3 regions of the Vibrio gallicus genome follow, and region 2 is predicted to be linked to each of the others. Evidence: predicted binding sites of a transcription regulator. Region 2 holds the regulator's gene; each other region holds the start of a gene.
The links. Region 2 encodes MetJ, which represses methionine synthesis genes. Its sites were predicted from a motif close to TTAGACNTNTANANGTCTAA; they were not measured.
Positions count from the first base shown of each region.

Region 1: metE (5-methyltetrahydropteroyltriglutamate--homocysteine S-methyltransferase) is a predicted target of MetJ. The motif match lies at 4,403-4,422, and genes of this name have one in related genera.
Region 3: metH (methionine synthase) is a predicted target of MetJ. The motif match lies at 1,767-1,786, and genes of this name have one in related genera.

Region 1 is NZ_AP024871.1:916,330-923,190, reverse strand. Features, by position in the region: gene OCU28_RS04230 (M48 family metalloprotease) at 1-884, opposite strand, end outside; gene OCU28_RS04225 (1,4-dihydroxy-2-naphthoyl-CoA synthase) at 1,088-1,978, shown strand; gene OCU28_RS04220 (multidrug effflux MFS transporter) at 2,193-3,377, shown strand; gene OCU28_RS04215 (LysR substrate-binding domain-containing protein) at 3,479-4,363, opposite strand; gene metE (5-methyltetrahydropteroyltriglutamate--homocysteine S-methyltransferase) at 4,550-6,814, shown strand.
Region 2 is NZ_AP024871.1:149,450-156,310, forward strand. Features, by position in the region: gene priA (primosomal protein N') at 1-1,560, opposite strand, end outside; gene rpmE (50S ribosomal protein L31) at 1,803-2,021, shown strand; gene OCU28_RS00725 (malic enzyme-like NAD(P)-binding protein) at 2,191-3,456, shown strand; gene metJ (met regulon transcriptional regulator MetJ) at 3,506-3,823, opposite strand; gene OCU28_RS00735 (O-succinylhomoserine (thiol)-lyase) at 4,005-5,174, shown strand; gene OCU28_RS00740 (bifunctional aspartate kinase/homoserine dehydrogenase II) at 5,171-6,861, shown strand, end outside.
Region 3 is NZ_AP024871.1:2,203,661-2,210,521, reverse strand. Features, by position in the region: gene metA (homoserine O-acetyltransferase MetA) at 1-338, shown strand, start outside; gene OCU28_RS10295 (cation:proton antiporter) at 380-1,663, opposite strand; gene metH (methionine synthase) at 1,838-5,506, shown strand; gene lysC (lysine-sensitive aspartokinase 3) at 5,560-6,861, opposite strand, start outside.

The DNA.
Region 1 (6,861 bases), 770 kb from region 2:
TGCCAACCTTCGGGAAAGTCGATAGCAAACTTTAACTCTGGATGGAGAAATGTGTGTCCTTGGAAGAGACCTTTGGATGGGTTTTCGCCCATTAGCATACCGTCTAAATACGGGATAAACTGAGGGTGAATTGGAGCTAATTCAGCGACTGTTAGCGTTTTAGCCTCATCAGAAACCGTCGCTACGCGATCAGGCGTATACGGGTGGCTATCAAAATAACTCTTCTCGGTATTTTGTTTGGTTTGGATCTCTACTGTTCTGTGTAAACGAATCAGTATCGAATTCATGGCCATTGGGTCATAACCTGCTTTTGCAGCCAGTGCGATCCCTTTTCTATCGGCTTCCGTCTCATGGCTTCGACTATATCCTGCCATCAAAAGCTGATTTCCTGCGTGAATCGGCGAATTGATAAAGTTACCCAAATCTTCATTTATCACTCCGCCGATAATATCACCAGGCAATTCTACTAGCCCAGGCAACACCCCAGATCGCATTTGCTTAACCGAGTGCCTTTCAGTCACGTGAATAATTTCATGGCCTATTACACACGCGAGTTCATCCTCGCTATTAACCAAACTTAATAACCCTCGAGAGACAAATATATAGCCACCAGGTAATGCGAATGCATTTGGTACTGGGTCATCAACAACCTTGAAATGAAATTCAAACTCTGGGTTTTCTATATGGCTAACCAGACGGTCACCAATTTGTTGTACATATTGGTCAAGCTCGCCCTGGGTGTACACTCCCATTTGCTGCTCTACAATCTGAGCATTTTGAGCACCTACTTCACGGTCATAATCGGTGCTCACTGCACAAGAAATTAGCGAGAATGAAGCACCAACAATCAGCACCGGTTTATAGATATTAAGAGGGCTTAGCATATTTGTTACGTCCTTGATAAAAATGCGCTATTAAAATCATCTTACCTCACCCTTTAGGTTAAGCACACAATTTCATACCACTCTATTGAATTCAGCCATTTTTAGATAAAATTACAAGAAAAACTATACAAATCATGAGCTCAGGTTGACTCAACCGAACTAAATTCCTAGCCTTACAGCAACAATTTCAATAGGAAATCCAAATGACCTCCATCTTTAATCCTCAACTTTGGAAAGCTGTACCTGGCTTCGAATTCGAAGACATCACCTATCACAGGCACATTGAACAAGGGACAGTCCGCATTGCGTTTGATCGCCCAGATTGCCTTAATGCCTTTCGCCCTAAAACTGTGGATGAACTTTTCACAGCCTTAGACCATGCTCGCCAGTGGTCTGATGTTGGGTGTGTCCTGTTAACTGGGAATGGACCGTCTAAAAAGGGACAATGGTCATTTTCGTCAGGTGGTGACCAACGTATCCGTGGCAAAGATGGCTACAAATATGAAGGCGAAGGCGAGAACGTTGCCGATGTCGCACGTATGGGGCGCCTGCATATTCTTGAGGTTCAAAGGCTAATCCGCTTTATGCCGAAAGTCGTTATCGCCGTTGTTCCTGGTTGGGCCGTTGGTGGTGGTCACAGCTTACATGTCGTTTGCGACCTTACTCTAGCCTCGAAAGAACACGCCGTATTTAAACAAACGGACCCAGATGTTGCCTCGTTCGACTCAGGTTATGGCTCTGCATATCTAGCTAAAATGATTGGTCAAAAACGCGCTCGTGAAATCTTCTTCTGTGGCTTTGATTACTCTGCACAAGAAGCATTTGATATGGGTATGGTCAACAAGGTTGTAGACCACGTCGAACTTGAAAACGAGGCCCTGCGTTGGGGTAAAGAGATAAACAGCAAATCCCCAACTGCAATGCGTATGCTCAAGTATGGCTTTAACCTGCCTGATGATGGATTGGTTGGGCAACAGCTATTTGCAGGTGAAGCTACGCGTCTAGCCTACGGCACCGATGAAGCCCAAGAGGGACGCGATGCATTTCTAGAGAAACGTCCAAAAGAGTTTGGTAAGTTTCCTTGGCATTACTAGATACTCTCCAATATTGCTATTAGTTAACCCCTAACAGCAATATGTGGGCTGAAAAAGCGGCAACGAATATAGATAACTCTTTGAGACGTTGCCGCTCTCCACTCATGCGTTACACAATAAAAAATGCAGATTATCTTCATATACGCAAACCACATCGCTAAGCATTAGCTTTTCATGCATAATATCCCTCTGACCAGTTTTTTAAGCACTTTAATTGAAAACAAATACCTTTCGTAAACGCCCTATTTTATTGGCTTGTTTGATCATAAGTATAGGTCAACTCAGTATGGGATTAGTGTTCCCATCCTTGCCATGGATTGCCAAAGATTTTTCGATCTCTCTTGACCAAGCACAGCTACTCGTCAGTGTTTATTTGCTCGGTTTTGGACCGTCACAATTCCTCTATGGCCCAATTTCTGATGCCCTTGGCCGAAAAAAAGTGCTGCTTAGCGGCTTATTGATCGCCATCTTAGGATTAATCGCTATTTTAATAGCTCGTGATTCATTCCCTGCGATGGTATTTGGTCGCTTCTTACAAGGACTCGGCACCGGGTGCTGCGCTGTACTTGCGCGTGCATCAACAAGAGATAGCTATAGTGGCTCAGAGCTTCCTACAGCCCTTTCTTATATCGCGATGGCGGCCTCAATCACACCGCTTCTCGCCCCAGTAATTGGTGGCTTTATTAACCATTATTTTGGTTGGGGAATGGTGTTTATTTCTCTACTTTGCTACGTATCAGTAGCCTGGATTGGGCTTGCACTCAAATTTGAAGAGACTATGCATAATAAAAAGCCCTTGCTCTCTCCAAAAGCAATGGCTAAGCAATACAAAGAACTCATTACCACAAGATACTTCATCAGCTTTTCTAGCATCTCATGGCTGAACTTTAGCCTAATTATCACGACTATTTCTCTGATGCCATTTGTGATGCAGAATCAGATAGGCATGTCCTCTGACCAATATGCGCTGTGGGCACTAATTCCGGCTATTGGCATGTTTATAGGCACATCGCTGAGCAATAAACTCCGCAAAAAAATTGGTATCGAGCGTACCCTCAAAATTGCCCCAATATTACACATATGCTCAGCTCTATGGCTAATATGTTGCCCGGTTCAACCGTTATGGTTAATGCTTGGACAACTGCTTCTAGTGCTAGGGAACGGTTTAGCTATGCCATGTGCTCAAGCTCAGGTGATGCAACCGTATCAATCCCGTGCAGGCGCAGCGGCAGCGCTACAAGGAGGAGGTCAAATGGTCGTATCTTCATTAGTGAGCATGGCTTTAATGCAGTTGGGGCTAAGCCATATCTGGCAACTCGGAATAGTAATTGGGGTATTTGCTATAATTACACGCCTTAATATAATCCGCGGCTTTAACAGCCCTGTACCGCAACACTAGCTTCCCTCTTTAATTTGAGGTCCTTATAGCGTAGCGTTAAGATCCGAAGTTACGTATCGTATGCAGAGCACAATGCGCAGCTATCAACCGCGCGTATATCATCAGCTTTTGTGTTGCTGTTTTACACGTTCGATAAAATCAGTGATATGAGATTGCTCTTTATCTGCCACCCTTACCGCAGCATAAGAATGACGCTGAATCCCTTTTTTACCTACCCTACAGGTGGCAATCAAGGACTGATTCTCAAAGGTGCGCACCGCCCAATCAGGCAATGCTGCCACACCAAATCCACCAGAAACCATTTGCAATAACGTCGCCGTATTATCCACTCGCTTCCATTTCTTTGGTTCACAGTACGCAGGCCGCAGAAACAAGTTATAAACATCCATACGCTGTTTTTCTACGGGATAAGTTAATAGCGTTTGCAGCTCTAGATCACTCGGTTCGATATAATCACGGCCAGCAAACTCATGCTCTTTGGCAAAGACCATCTGCAGCTCGTAATTAAACAGTGGCCAAAAGTGTAGATCACTACGCAATTCAACATCAGAGGTAATCATAAGATCGATTTCACCTGCCAACAATCGCTCAAGAGGCTGCTGATGAAAGCCAGATTCAAGGTCAACATTCAAGCTTGGGTAGTCACCTTGAAACGCTTTCACTGTTGGCAGTAACCATTGAAAGCATGAATGACAATCAATAGCCAAAGTAAAGCTATCTACCGTTGATGGTTGTCGCAGAGAAAGTTCAACTTCATGAATTCTAGGCAGCACTTCATGCGCTAACTCAACCAACTGCTGACCCTCTCGGGTAAAGCGCAGTGGCTTAGTTTTGCGATAAAATAATGGCGCACCAATACGTACCTCTAGCTCCTTCACCTGATGAGAAACCGCTGATTGGGTAATATGCAAACTTTCCGCGCAAGCACTCAAAGTGCCAAACTGCTTGAGTGCACGCATCGTACGTAGGTGCTTTAGCTCAATCATACCTGTCCTTAAATATTCAATCTAAATACATTTAGTCACATAAACGTCTAGACGTCCATAATAATCTTTGTGTCCACTCTATTTCACATGAAAATAGCTCATATTCGTTATGAATAGGTTGCAATTGTTAAGTGGCCACGGTTCAACGCAAGATAGTTACACACCCGCAATTAAGAGTATGGATACATGACACAAGCACATATTTTAGGCTACCCAAGAATTGGCACGCAGCGTGAACTTAAATTCGCTTTAGAAGCATACTGGAACGGCAAGGGCACACTAGACTCGTTACTAGAAATGGGCAAAAGCCTACGACATCAGAACTGGCAAACACAAATTGACGCAGGGCTCGACTACATCACCGTCGGCGACTTTGCATGGTATGACCATGTACTCGGAACCAGTCTACTACTCGGTCATCTTCCACAACGTCATCGCAAACATGGCGTTAGCCATGACACTCTGTTCAAGATTGCACGCGGCAATACCGAGTGTGAATGTGGGCATGCACAAGACATGACTAAGTGGTTCAACACCAACTACCATTATCTTGTGCCTGAGTTTTCTAAATCTGACACCTTTGAAATAAGCTGGCAGCAGCTATTTGATGAGGTTACAGAGGCGAAGCAGTTAAACCGTAAAATTAAGGTCAATCTTCTTGGGCCTGTTAGCTACCTTTACCTTGGAAAATCGATTGATGAAGGCTTTGAACAATTATCACTTCTGCCGCAGCTTCTCGAAACCTACCAGCAGATACTCCAACGCTTAGCAGACCTTGATGTAGAGTGGGTGCAGATTGATGAACCTATCCTTGCCCTGCAGCTACCTAGCAACTGGCTTGAGGCATTCGAAACCGCTTATAACGCCCTACAAGGGCATGCCAAGCTACTACTTACCACCTATTTCGACTCTATTGAACAGTCATTCTCTACCATACAAAAATTACCTATTGACGGTATTCACCTCGATCTCACGACTGGCCCCTCACAGCTAGAAACTATTGCATCAAGTATCCCGTCACAATGGGTATTATCACTGGGTGTGATAAACGGACGTAATGTGTGGCGCTCTGATCTCAGTCATTGGTTTCACACCCTTGCCCCGATTGCTAAAGCACGTAAGCAAAACCTATGGATAGGCTCTTCTTGTTCGCTGCTACATACCCCTGTTGATCTCGAATCGGAGAAAAAGATAGCCAACCCTCAGTGGTTCGCCTTTGCAAAACAAAAGGTTGAAGAAGTTGCTACCCTGAGCTTGGCATTGAATGGCGATAAATCAGCCATAGATTGGTGTGCGCAACACAGCAAACCTATCCACGAGCGTAAACACAATTATGGGGTTATTGATAACAAGGTTCAGCACCGTCTACAACTTCTAACCGCTGCCAGTAGTGAGCGCGCACTGCCCTTTTCACAGCGCATTCGAGCTCAACAACAAAAGCTTAACCTTCCGTTATTGCCAACCACAACCATAGGTTCATTTCCACAAACGGGAGATATCCGCAACGTACGGGCGCAATTTAAACGTGGTGAGGTGGATCAACTTCAATATCAAGCCCACCTAAAACACCAGATCAAAGCCTGTGTGCAAAAACAGGAACAACTTGGACTCGATGTACTGGTACATGGCGAAGCAGAGCGCAATGACATGGTAGAATACTTCACCGAGCATCTAAATGGCTTTCAAACTACTGAGTTTGGATGGGTTCAAAGCTATGGTTCACGCTGCGTTAAACCTGCAATCGTCGTATCAGACATTAGCCGCCCACACCCGATAACTGTCGAATGGTCTAGCTATGCACAATCTCTAACTAACAAACCGATGAAGGGCATGCTCACAGGACCGGTAACTATTCTTGGTTGGACCTTCCCGAGAGAAGACATCACTCGTGAACAAATCGCGAAACAGATAGCGTTAGCACTACAAGATGAGGTGTCCGATCTCCAAAATGCGGGCATCAATATCATCCAAATAGACGAACCTGCGATACGCGAAGGTTTGCCATTAAAGCGTACCGACTATAAAGCATACTTGGATTGGGCTGTTGAGGCATTTAAGATCTCAGCTGCCTCCGCGCGACCAGAAACTCAAATTCACACCCATATGTGTTATAGCGAATTCAATGAGATTATTGATGCGGTAGCTCAACTCGATGCAGATGTAATTACCATCGAAACGGCTCGCTCACAAATGGCACTTCTACAAGCCTTTGAGTCATTTGATTACCCTAATGATATTGGGCCTGGCGTGTATGATATTCACTCCCCTGCAATTCCAAGTATCCACCAAATCGAACAATTGATAACAGCGGCAACTCAGCTTATTCCGCTAGAAAGATTGTGGATCAACCCTGATTGCGGACTTAAGACTAGAGCGTGGGAAGAAACCCAAATTGCACTACATAATATGGTTACCGCAACTAAAAACCTAAGAGTGAGCCTCACCAAGTAATCATGCTATCAACCATAAAGCGACGCTAGATTTTCTCGCTTTGTGGT
Region 2 (6,861 bases):
GCTGCCTTTTTTTCGAGTGTTGTCTCGATCAATGCGCAGGGTTTTATATTCTGGAAATAGTGTCTGAAGGTGAGCCTCTAGCTGCTCTGTTCCAACCCCAACTGTCACCAATTGAGTTGAGCCGCAATTTTGGCATTGGTGAATCACTGGGCGCTGTGAGCCGCAGTGATGGCAGCGCATCTCACCGCTTCCCTTATGATAGGTGTAATAAGCATCACACCTAATGCAGTCTGCAATCCACCCACATTCATGACACATCATTGCTGGAGAAAATCCACGACGATTAAGAAATAGCAGAACTTGGTTTCCCTGCTCTAAATGTTGACGCATCTTTGCAAGCAAAGGTGCGCTCAAGCCACTTTCTAAATGCAGCCCTTTTACATCAATAGCGAAATTACGAGTCGGCTGTGCTCCTCCTGCTCGATGCGTCAATTCTAAATGTAAGTATTTACCGGATTGGGCATTGGCCAGTGTTTCTAAAGAAGGGGTAGCGGAGCCGAGTACTACAGGAACTTGCTCATGATGAGCTCTAAGGATCGCCATGTCTCTTGCATGGTATCGCCAGCTATCTTGTTGCTTATAAGAGGTGTCGTGTTCTTCGTCTACAATGATAATCCCGAGGTCGGCGAACGGGGTCATTAAGGCTGAACGTGTACCAATTAATATACCGCATTCCCCAGACTTGGTTTCTAGCCAAGCATTCAAGCGCTCTGTTTCGTTGAGCCCGGAGTGGATGGTAGTAACATTGACCTTGAAGCGTCGCTTAAAACGGTTGATGGTTTGAGGGGTTAAGCCTATCTCTGGTACTAATACTAATGCCTGCTTTCCTTTTTCTAGAACCGCTTCAATCAGCTGTAAGTAAACCTCAGTTTTACCTGAACCAGTAACACCATCAAGAAGGGCGCACTCATAACCTTCTACATGATTTAAGGTGACAACAGCTAGCATTTGCTCATGATTAAGCTGACGTTTATCTGATTCATCAACCAGTTGGCTTGGCCACTCTTGCGGTGTATTGATCTGTTCTTTGTCTACAATCCACCCTTTTTCGGTGAGTGTTTTTAGAGCGGAAGGAGAGACATCTAGTTCTAATAATTGTTGATGGGTTAATGGACCCGCCTCTAAAGCATGCATTATTTTGGCTTGTTGTATCGCTCGGCCAAAACCTTGCATTAATTGGTTTTTACCACTATCAGTTAATTGCCACCAACGTATTGCTTGTTTGCATGCAGGCTTTCCTTTACGTAAAGCCCCGGGCATAACGTTATTAAATGTCTCTCCGATTGGGGCTTGATAAAACTGGCTACCCCATAGAATGAGTTTATATAGGGTATCAGGCCATAAAGGCTCATGATCGAGCAGTGTCGTCAATGGCTTGAGCTTGTTGACATCATATTCGGATTGATGGGATAGCCCGGTAACAATACCCAGTAGTTTTTTGGGCCCAAATGGTACCCAAACCCTTGCTCCTATAACCGGAAATAGATGTCCTGGAATGAGATATTCAAACTCTCTATCTAAGGGGACCGGTAAGGCAACTTTGGCTATGGTTGGGCGCATTATGTACTCTAGCTTGAAATGTGATGCTTGCGTATAGAGGAAGCCTATCAAAAATCACGTCTATTAGGGGTGTTTCAAACAAAAATGGCCAAAAAAAACACAAACAGGTTGATAATAGATGCAGGGTTCATTAGTATATTGCGCCTTGAAGATGCTGATAGTCTCAGTGTCACTATTTAAAACTACGTGTGGTGTCTAGCATAGAACTAGATGGCGATGCGGCCTATATATGAGGTTTTCCCATGAAAACAGGTATCCATCCTGAATACAAAGCTGTAACAGCAACTTGCTCTTGCGGCAACACTTTTGAGTTCAATACAACTCTAGGTAAAGATTCTATCCACCTTGACGTGTGTGACAAATGTCACCCATTCTACACTGGTAAGCAACGTATCGTTGATACTGGCGGCCGTGTAGATCGCTTCAACAAGCGTTTCGGTGCTCTATCTTCTAAGAAATAATCTTAGTTGCTAGAAAAAAAAGGTCGCATTTGCGGCCTTTTTTCGTTTTTGTCTGGTCATAAATAGAAAGTATTAAGTAGACTCTAAGGTATATGAACTTTCGCCATGCAATCTAAGCGGAATCTTCATACCTCTAGTTAGTCGTCGATTTCAAAAGGATTTCTTTTCTATGCCAGATGAACCTACCGCGGATGATTTTCGCCAACAAGCCCTCAATTATCATGAATTCCCTAAGCCCGGTAAAATTGGTGTAGAGCTCACCACAGCAGCTGAAACGGCTGTGGACCTCTCGCTCGCTTATAGCCCCGGAGTTGCAGAGCCAGTACGTGAAATAGCTCAAAATATCGACAGTGTGTATAGGTACACAGCCAAAGGCAATATGGTAGCCGTTATCTCTAATGGTACCGCTATCTTAGGTTTGGGTAATTTAGGCCCAATGGCGTCAAAGCCGGTTATGGAAGGTAAGTCTCTATTATTTAAACGATTTGCAGGGCTAGATTCTATTGATATACAGGTCAAGCACCGCACCATAGATGAGTTTGTTGATACGGTAACAGCCATTGCTGATACCTTTGGTGGTATCAATCTAGAAGATATTAAAGCACCAGACTGCTTTGAAATTGAGCGTCGCTTGATTGAGAACTGTGATATTCCGGTATTCCATGATGATCAGCATGGAACTGCGATAGTCACGGCAGCAGGAATGTTAAATGCGATTGAGCTGCAAGGAAAACAGCTTTGCGATTCGACCATTGTTTGCTTAGGGGCTGGTGCTGCGGCAGTTGCCTGTATGGAGCTGTTGATAAAATGCGGTGCGTTGCGAGAGAAGATTTATATGCTCGACCGCAAAGGGGTTATCCATACACGCCGCGATGACCTTAATGAATATAAGCAGTTGTTTGCCAGTAATACAGACAAGCGTACCTTAGAAGACGTTATCGAAGGTGCCGACTTATTTCTAGGGGTATCAGGTCCTGATCTACTCTCTGCTGAAGCACTAGCTTTGATGGGAGACAAACCCGTGGTTTTTGCGTGCTCTAATCCAGACCCTGAAATCCAACCACAGATAGCACATCAAGTGCGTGATGATTTGATTATGGGAACTGGACGCTCTGATTATCCCAATCAGGTCAACAATGTGATCTGTTTTCCGTTTATTTTTCGCGGGGCGTTAGATGTTAGAGCCAGCGAAATAAATATTGAAATGAAACTGGCTGCGGTAGAGGCGATTCGTCAACTGGCAAAAGAGCCCGTCCCGAAATCGGTGTTGCAGGCTGCAGGAGTTGATTCTCTAGAGTTTGGTTCAGGTTACATCATTCCAAAACCAATGGACCCGCGCTTACTACCACGTATTGCAACGGCTGTTGCAACCGCAGCGATAGAGTCTGGTGTGGCAAGAATCGAACTACCCGATAATTACATGCAATCGCAATGAGTTATCAGTGAGCTAAAGACATCCTCGGGTATGAGGGTGTCTTTAAATATTATTCATCAAATGTTTCTAGTTCAATACCTAGCTCGGTCATAATTTGTTTGGCTTCAGTTGGGATCTCATCGGGACAATCCTTTCTTAAATCTTCATCGGTAGGCAGCGGTTGACCGGTATAAGCATGTAAAAAAGCTTCGCACAATAGCTCACTATTGGTTGCGTGACGTAAGTTATTAATTTGGCGTCGCGTTCTTTCATCGGTCAAAATCTTTAGTACCTTAAGGGGAATAGATACCGTAATCTTTTTAACTTGGGTGCTTTTTTTGCCGTGCTCTGCATAAGGGCTAATGTACTCGCCGTTCCAATCTGCCATGGAAAACCTATATTTACCGATTAAGGGATACTGATAACATGATTTTAGCGATGTTTACTGCTACAAGTAAAGGCATTTAGACGTCTAGATGTGTTGAAGTCCGATAATAGGAAAGGTAATCTATAGGAATATAAGTGATTGGTATCCAGATTCGCCACTCATTGTCAAAGGAAGGCTTAAAATGAGCAGTAAACATAAACCATCAACAATCGCAGTTCGTACTGGTATCGAGTCTGATACACAGCATCATGCCGTTGTTCCTCCGATTTATTTATCAACCAATTATGGTTTTCCGTCATTTGGCGATGTACCGACATACGACTATACCCGTTCAGGTAACCCTAACCGTAACCTATTAGAAACGGCTTTATTTGAATTGGAGTCTGGGAAAGGTGCGGTTGTTACCAATTGTGGAACCTCGGCATTGAATCTTTGGGTTTCAACATTTTTAGGCCCAGATGATTTAATCGTTGCTCCCCACGATTGTTACGGTGGGACCTATCGTTTATTTAATACCCGCTCATTAAAGGGTGATTTTAAGGTTGAGTTTGTTGATCAATCTGATGACACTGCGTTCTCTCAAGCTCTGGCTAAAAAGCCAAAGCTTATCTTATTAGAGACTCCTTCTAATCCATTGGTTAGGGTGGTTGATATTGCTAAGGTTTGTGAGCAAGCTAAAGCGATTGGTGCACTTGTCGCAGTCGATAACACCTTCCTAACTCCAATATTCCAAAAGCCTTTAGAACTTGGGGCTGATTTTGTTATCCACTCCACCACCAAATTTATTAATGGCCATTCTGATGTTATTGGCGGTGTAGTTATTACCAAAGATGAGCAGCATGCTGATGAATTAAGCTGGTGGGGTAATTGCATCGGTGCTACCGGCACGCCTTTTGATAGCTATATGACACTACGTGGTATCCGTACTTTAGGTCCGCGTATGCGTGCTCACGAAGAAAGTTCGCAGCAGATTCTTGAGTACCTAAAAGCACAATCACGAGTGAAAACTATCTACCATCCGAGTCTACCGCAGCACCCTGGGCATGATATCGCCAAGCGTCAGCAGACTGGGTTTGGCAGTATGTTGAGCTTTGAGTTTGATGGCAGCATGGATGAACTGAAGGTGTTTGTGAGTGGCTTAACCCTATTCTCATTAGCTGAATCGTTAGGTGGTGTAGAGAGTTTGATTTGTCATCCAGCGACTATGACCCACCGCGCTATGGGAGAGGAAGCACTGGCTGAAGCTGGTATCTCTCACTTTTTATTACGTCTTTCTGTAGGTCTTGAGGATGCAGGGGATTTGATTGCTGATTTAGAACAAGCGTTTTCATTGCTAGAGGTGCAACAATGAGCCAGATTCAACTCCATAAATTTGGTGGAAGTAGCCTAGCAAACGCAGAGTGTTTTCGTCGGGTTGTTAATATCCTAAGAGCACACTCCGGAGCATCTGATCTTACGGTTGTTTCTGCTGCGGGTTCAACTACCAATAATTTACTGAAATGGTTAGCGGCGCTAGATAAAGATGGGCGCATCGCTCATGAGGTACTGTTGGAGCTTCGAGCCTATCAGAATGCCCTTATTAGTGAATTACTTCCGCCAACTTTGGCACAGCCTTTACAGCAGGCACTAAATGCTGAGATTTCTGGTATTGGCGCTCTTAATGCCCCGTTATCTGAGCCGCAAAAGGCCGCAGTTTTAGGGCATGGAGAGGTATGGTCATCTCGCTTGTTGTCTGCATTACTAAATCACGAGCAGATGCCGGCTATTGCTCTCGATTCACGCGATTTTCTGCGTGCTGAAATCGGGACGCAACCTGAAATAGACCGCAATCTTTCGTGGCCTCTGATTAAAGCGACATTAGCACAGCACCCTCATTGCCGTAAGGTAATCACCGGGTTTATGGCTCAAAACCAGCAAGGAGAAACGGTTCTTCTTGGTCGCAATGGTTCGGACTATTCAGCGACCATCATTGGTGCTTTGGCCGAGGTTGAAAAAGTAACCATCTGGAGCGATGTAGCGGGTGTGTACAGTGCTGATCCCCGCATTGTAAGTGATGCGTGTTTATTGCCACTTTTACGCTTAGATGAAGCCAGCGAGCTTGCTCGTTTAGCCGCACCGGTACTGCATAGTCGTACATTGCAGCCTGTTGCTCAAAGTACTATGGATCTTGAGCTACGTTGTAGTCATCAACCTGAGTCTGGCTCCACCCGTATTGAGCGCGTTCTTGCCTCTGGTCGAGGTGCTAAAATCGTAACGTCATTGGATGATGTTCATCTAATTGAGCTGACAGATTCTCATTCCCATGATTTTGAGGCATTGGAGCCGAAAGTGCTTAACGTGCTAAATAAGGCACAGCTTGCACCATTGGCTTATGAATGCGATTCCGATGCTCGCTGTGTACGCTTGGCTTATACTGGCGAACTGCTTCCCGGTGCAGTTGAGTGTATTGAAAGTGCCTCTTTGGAGGTGGGTTTAGAGGTGAAATCTGGATTCTCGCTGGTGGCGGCAGTCGGTGCTGGTGTGACTAACAATGCCAATCATTGCTTTGGTTTTTATCAGCAGCTTAAAAATACCGCTGTTGAATTCATGTTTGAAACAGAGAGCGAGCTCAGCCTTATTGCTATTTTGCGTAAAGCGCATGCTCCAGTGCTTTTGCAATCGCTACATACGCAACTGTTCCAGGCTCAAAAGCGAATCGGATTGGTGTTGTGTGGTAAAGGTAATATTGGTTCCAACTGGGTTGAGTTATTTGCACAGCAGAAGGATTCCTTAGAGAAGCGTCATAGCATGAGTTTTGACTTGATCGCCGTTGTGGCAAGTAATTGTTATTGGTTTGATGAGCAGGGTATCAATGCCAATGTGGTTAATGCTCGCTTCAAAGATGAAGCATTAACCAATCAAGAGGATTGGTTAGAAAAAGTAAGCAGACAAACGCAGTATGATGAAATCGTCATTATTGATGTTACCGCTAGCCAGCAGGTTTCTGACCGTTATCTTGAATTTGCAGAGCGTGGACTGCATGTTATATCAGCAAATAA
Region 3 (6,861 bases), 470 kb from region 2:
TAGGTGAGACTACCGATTTAGATATTCTTGCAACCTCTGAGGCTGCTGGGGTCTATTTGGCATCGACTAAAGATAAACGGAACGTATTTGTAACTGGTCATCCAGAGTATGAGTCACATACATTACATACAGAGTATGTTCGAGACTTAGGTGAAGGGATGGAACCGGATATTCCGGTTAACTATTATCCACAAGATAACCCAGCCAATGTACCTAAAGCGACATGGCGTAGCCACGGTCATTTACTATTTAGTAATTGGCTTAACTATTGTGTCTACCAACAAACACCATACGATTTGGATAAGTTCTCTCAACACGATTTTACGACTGACGAATAAAATAAAGGCGTGCACTTGGCACGCCTTTATTGTTTTTATCGTTATTTATCTTCTTTGGGCTCTAACGTTTTCGCTTTCTCTATCATAGGAGTAATGGTCATTCCTTGAACTAAGATGGAGAACATTACAACGGCATATGTCATCACCATTATCAGTTCTTTCACATCTATATTTTTCTCAGGGATAACCATGATGCCGCTAGGAATAGAAAGTGCCATAGCTAAAGCAAGTCCGCCACGTAATCCACCCCAAGTTAATATTCTAACTGATAAAGGGTTATAAGCTCGGAATCGGTTGAAGGCTATGTATGTTGTCCTGACGCTTAAAAAACGTGAGGTTAATACCAAAGGTACAGCGATTACCATTAACACCCAGTCCTCTTTGTGGAATTCGAATAATAGCATCGACATACCAATCAGTAGGAACAATACACCATTGAGGAACTCATCAATTAATTCCCAGAAGTGGTCGAGGTGTTGATGGCTTTGCTCAGAAAACCCAGCGTTGCGAGTCCAGTTACCAATCATGATACCGGAAACCACCATAGCAAGAGGTCCTGATACACCAATTGTCTCAGCAAATACATAACCGGCGGTAGGTATAGTAAGGGTAAGCAATAGCTCCATTGAGTGGTCATTGGTCGCACTAATTAAGTAGTGGAATATTAACCCCAGTATGAATCCATATAGGATGCCACCAATAGCTTCTTGTAGGAATAAATGAGTAACACTACCGACTGTTGGTGCTTCATTACCAAAAGCAATAGTGAAGATAGTCACAAAAATCACAAGACCAAAACCATCGTTAAATAGTGATTCTCCTTCGATTTGAGTCGATATTCTTTTAGGAGCTTTAAGTTTCTTTACTATAGCCAGAACAGCAATTGGATCGGTTGGAGATATCAAAGCCCCAAATAAAAGGCAGTATATAAGGTCTAGATTTATGCCGATTACCCCACATAGGTAATGCAGTGTGAAGCCGATAAAAAACGTTGAGAAGACGGTAGCACCGAGTGCTAACCCTGTAATTTCCCATTTTTGATCTTTCATGTGTTCAATGTGTATGCCTAAGCCACCGGCAAACAAAAGAAAACCTAAGATCCCTTTTAATAAGAAGTTTTCAAAATCGATTGAAGCAATAGTCTCTGTTGCGACATGGGACAGCTTAAACCAACCAGCCTGGCCCGCGATGATGATAGCTAACGATAATATCATTGCACCGGCAGTGATTGCGATGGTGGTCTGCATCTTACCTATTTTACTATTGATAAAAGCGATTAGTACGGCTCCCGCAGCTAAAAAGCAGAGGGTATTATAGGCTTCCATTTTTTTCTCCAGACATGATAGCTCTTCAGACTTTGCGTCAAAATCACCGATATTTCAAATAAACTATGTTTTCGTTAACCAGTAAATAACATAACTTGAATTTTTAGACGTCTAGAAATCTACTTCTACTGTGGTAGGATGGATATATATGATTTGAGCTGAGCAGGAAGCAGCATGAGAAGCCAGATAGAAGCCCAATTACAGCAACGTATTTTATTGATTGATGGTGGCATGGGCACCATGATTCAAAATCAAAAACTCGAAGAAGCCGATTATCGTGGTGAACGTTTCGCCGATTGGCACTCTGATCTAAAGGGTAATAACGATTTACTGGTACTGACTCAGCCACAGCTGATTAAGCAGATACATTCACAGTATCTAGAAGCTGGCGCAGATATACTTGAAACCAACACCTTCAATGCCACCACTATTGCGATGGCTGATTACGATATGGAGAGCCTAAGCGCAGAGATAAATTTCGCGGCGGCTAAGCTTGCTAAACAAGCAGCGCAAGAGTGGACAGCAAAAACCCCAGAAAAACCACGTTATGTTGCTGGGGTACTTGGCCCGACTAACCGGACCTGCTCAATCTCACCTGACGTAAATGACCCAGGTTTTCGTAATGTCTCTTTTGATGAATTAGTTATTGCATATAAAGAGTCTACACTGGCACTTATTGAAGGTGGTAGTGACCTGATTCTTATCGAAACCGTATTCGATACATTGAATGCCAAAGCGTGTTCATTTGCTGTTGAGAGTGTATTTGATGATCTAGGGTATTCTTTACCCGTTATGATATCCGGTACTATTACCGATGCTTCTGGACGTACCCTTTCTGGGCAAACCACAGAAGCCTTCTATAACTCACTGCGTCATGTAAAACCTATCTCCTTTGGCCTGAACTGCGCTCTTGGTCCAGATGAACTGCGTCAGTATGTTGAAGAGCTGTCGCGCATTTCAGAAAGCTATGTATCTGTTCATCCAAATGCAGGTTTACCGAACGCTTTTGGTGAGTATGACCTTTCAGCTGAAGATATGGCGGAACAAATTGGCGAGTGGGCTAATTCTGGATTTTTAAATCTAGTTGGTGGTTGCTGTGGTACAACGCCCGAGCATATTCAGGCAATGGCAGAAGCTGTCGAGGGAGTATCTCCTCGTTCTTTACCTGAGATTAGCAATGCATGTCGTTTATCAGGCTTAGAGCCGCTGACCATCGAAAAAGAAACCCTGTTTGTTAACGTTGGTGAACGAACCAATGTAACCGGCTCTGCTCGCTTCAAGCGTTTAATCAAAGAAGAGCTTTATGAAGAAGCTCTCGAAGTCGCGAGACAGCAGGTAGAGAATGGTGCTCAAATCATAGATATCAACATGGACGAAGGCATGCTAGATGCCGAAGCCTGTATGGAGCGCTTTTTGAAGCTTTGTGCTTCAGAGCCTGAGATATCTAAGGTGCCTATAATGGTCGATTCTTCCAAATGGGAAGTTATCGAAGCGGGTTTAAAGTGCATCCAAGGTAAGGGCATTGTTAACTCGATCTCTTTAAAAGAGGGTAAAGAAAAGTTTGTAGCACAGGCCAAGCTTATTCGTCGTTATGGCGCGGCGGTTATCGTCATGGCATTTGATGAGGTCGGCCAAGCCGATACTCGGGAGCGTAAACTCGAGATCTGCTCTAATGCTTATCATATCCTTGTTGATGAGGTTGGTTTTCCTGCAGAAGATATCATCTTTGACCCCAATATTTTTGCGGTAGCAACCGGTATTGATGAGCACAATAACTATGCCGTGGACTTTATTGAGGCGGTTGCTGATATTAAACGAGAATTGCCCCACGCTATGATTTCTGGCGGCGTTTCTAATGTTTCGTTCTCATTTCGTGGTAACAACTATGTGCGTGAAGCTATTCATGCCGTTTTCCTATACCACTGCTTTAAAAATGGGATGGATATGGGGATTGTTAATGCAGGCCAACTTGAGGTCTATGACAATGTCCCTGAGAAGTTGCGTATTGCGGTAGAAGATGTCGTGCTTAACCGCCATTCTGACGCCACAGAGAACCTGTTAGAAGTTGCGGAAGCGTACCGTGAAAACAGTGTTGGCGGCCAAGAAGACAGGTCAGCACAAGAATGGCGCACATGGCCGGTAACAAAACGCTTAGAGCATGCGCTAGTTAAAGGGATCACCGAGTTTATTATCGAAGATACCGAAGAAGCACGACAGCAGGCAACGAAACCATTGGAGGTGATTGAAGGTCCTTTGATGGATGGGATGAATGTTGTTGGTGATTTATTTGGTGAAGGTAAAATGTTCCTACCCCAAGTAGTGAAATCTGCTCGGGTTATGAAGCAAGCTGTAGGGCACCTTGAACCCTATATTAATTCTGATAAGCAGGTTGGACGAACCAATGGCAAGATCTTACTTGCTACAGTAAAAGGCGATGTACACGATATCGGAAAAAACATTGTAGGGGTTGTGTTGCAATGTAATAACTATGAGATTATCGATCTTGGTGTCATGGTGTCTTGTGACAAGATCCTTAAAGTAGCAAAAGAAGAGAACGTAGATATTGTTGGTCTATCAGGTCTAATTACGCCTTCTTTGGACGAAATGGTGCATGTAGCTAAAGAGATGGAGCGTCTCGGTTTTGATTTACCTCTAATGATTGGGGGAGCAACAACCTCTAAAGCTCATACCGCAGTTAAAATTGAACAGAATTATTCTAATCCCGTGGTATATGTAAACAATGCATCGCGCGCCGTAGGGGTATGTACCTCACTGTTGTCTGATGAGCTCAAGGGCAATTTTGTAGAGAAACTAAACCTAGATTATGAACGAGTGCGTGAACAGCATGCTCGTAAGCGCCCCAAAAGTAAGCCTATCACCCTAGAGAAAGCACGTGAGAATCGAGTTGCTATTGATTGGGCTACTTATACTCCGCCTCGCCCGCAGACTCTAGAACCGATAATAATAAAGGATATGGATATATCCATACTTCGCCAATATATCGATTGGACACCATTTTTTATGACTTGGACTCTGATGGGTAAATACCCTGCAATTTTAGAGCATGAAGAGGTTGGTGAAGAAGCGAAAAGATTATATCAAGATGCTAACGATTTATTAGATAAGGTAGAATCTGAAGGTATCATCAAAGCCAATGGTATGTGCCAGCTTTTTCCTGCCAATAGTCATGGTGATGATATAGAGGTTTATCGCGATGAATCCCGTACTGAGGTGATAAAAACGCTACATCACTTACGCCAGCAGACCAAGAAACCAAAAGGATTTAACTACTGTTTAAGTGATTATATTGCGCCAAAAGAATCAGGAAAAGCAGATTGGATTGGAGCATTTGCGGTTACTGGCGGGATTGGAGAGCGTGAACTTGCTGACCATTACAAAGCGCAAGGTGATGATTATAATGCAATTATGATCCAAGCGGTTGCGGATAGACTTGCTGAAGCATTTGCTGAATATTTACACCAAAAGGTACGTACCGAGATTTGGGGGTACTCACCTGATGAGCAACTTGGAAATGAAGACCTTATCCGAGAGAAGTATCAGGGGATTCGTCCTGCACCTGGGTACCCAGCCTGTCCAGAGCATACCGAGAAAGGCCCATTGTGGGAGTTAATGGATGTCGAGAATACGATTGGTATGTCGCTGACTTCTAGCTATGCAATGTGGCCGGGAGCTTCAGTTTCAGGGTGGTACTTTTCAAACCCGGAATGTCGCTTTTTTGCTGTTGCTCAGATCCAAGAGGATCAAGTTAAAGATTATGCCAATAGGAAAGGTTGGGATATGCTTGAAGCTGAAAAATGGCTAGGGCCAAACATCAACGGGTAGCAATAAAAAGGGGCAATATCAGCCCCTTTTTTAGTGGCATTGGCTTTGTATCTCTAACCTTCAAATAGCTGACGGTGCAGTTGTTGTACGGCGTGGCGTGCTGATGACTCATGCACTAAAAAGCAAAGATTATGACTACTTGCACCGTAGCAAATCATTCGCAAATTATGGTCTTCTAAGGTGCCAAATATTTGTTTAGCGGTACCTTTTGCCTGTCCCATATTATTTCCAATCAGCGCAACTAGGCTTAGATTCTGTTCTATCTCTACAGAACAGAGTTCTTCTAATTCCCGTAACGCCTCTGCTGGAAGTTGAGGTGCACCTCCTTGGGTATGAGTGCGATCTAGCGTTAACGAAACACTAATCTCAGATGTAGTGATTAAGTCAATAGATACGCGATGCCTTGCTAGAATCTCGAACACTTTGGCTAAGAACCCATAGGCATGAAACATACTAAGGCTTTTCAGTGTGATTAGTGTTTGGTTACCTCGTAAGGTTACCGCTCTAAATAGTGGTACGCTTTCTACTTCCTGCTTTACCCAAGTTCCCCCTCGCTCCGGTTCTTTGGATGAGCCAACAAACACTGGGATTTCATGGCGTAAAGCAGGGAGAAGCGTTGAAGGATGTAGAATTTTAGCTCCAAAATTGGCCATTTCCGAGGCTTCACTAAAGCTGATTTCTTGAATAGGTTTTGCTTGTGGAGCAATCCTTGGATCGGTTGTGTAGATTCCAGGTACATCAGTCCATATTTCTAAACCAGTCGCGTCTACCGCTTCTGCTATCAATGCAGCACTATAGTCACTTCCTCCACGCCCTAACGTTGTCGTCTGGTTATTGTAATCTGAGCCGATGAAGCCTTGAGTGATTACGATATTCTCTTCACAAAGAGGGATCAGGTGTGTTGCAGCCGAAATCTTAATATCGTCGAGTAGTGGTTCCGCATTGCCAAAATTTGAGGTGGTTTTCATCACACTGCGGATATCAAAGCGAGTAACCTGATGGCCTCGCTCTCGGATTATCTGACTTAGAATGTGGGTTGACATCAGCTCACCACAAGCAACCAATTGATCGGTTAATTGGGTAGAACTTTGTTGGGATGCCTGCTCTGCGCATTGAGATACCTTAGCTAGTATCTCATTGATATTAGGTATGATTTCATCTGGACTTTGTAAGCAGCCTATAATAGCAAAATGGAGGTCAACTAACTCTTGTAATAGTTGTTCTCGACCCGCTTTGTCTTTTACCCCATTTGCAAGTTCAACCAAAATATTGGTAACACCAGAGCAGGCGCTAATGACCACTAATTTAGTACTGGGGTTATTTTCAATAATATTTGCACAGCGACTCATCGCTTC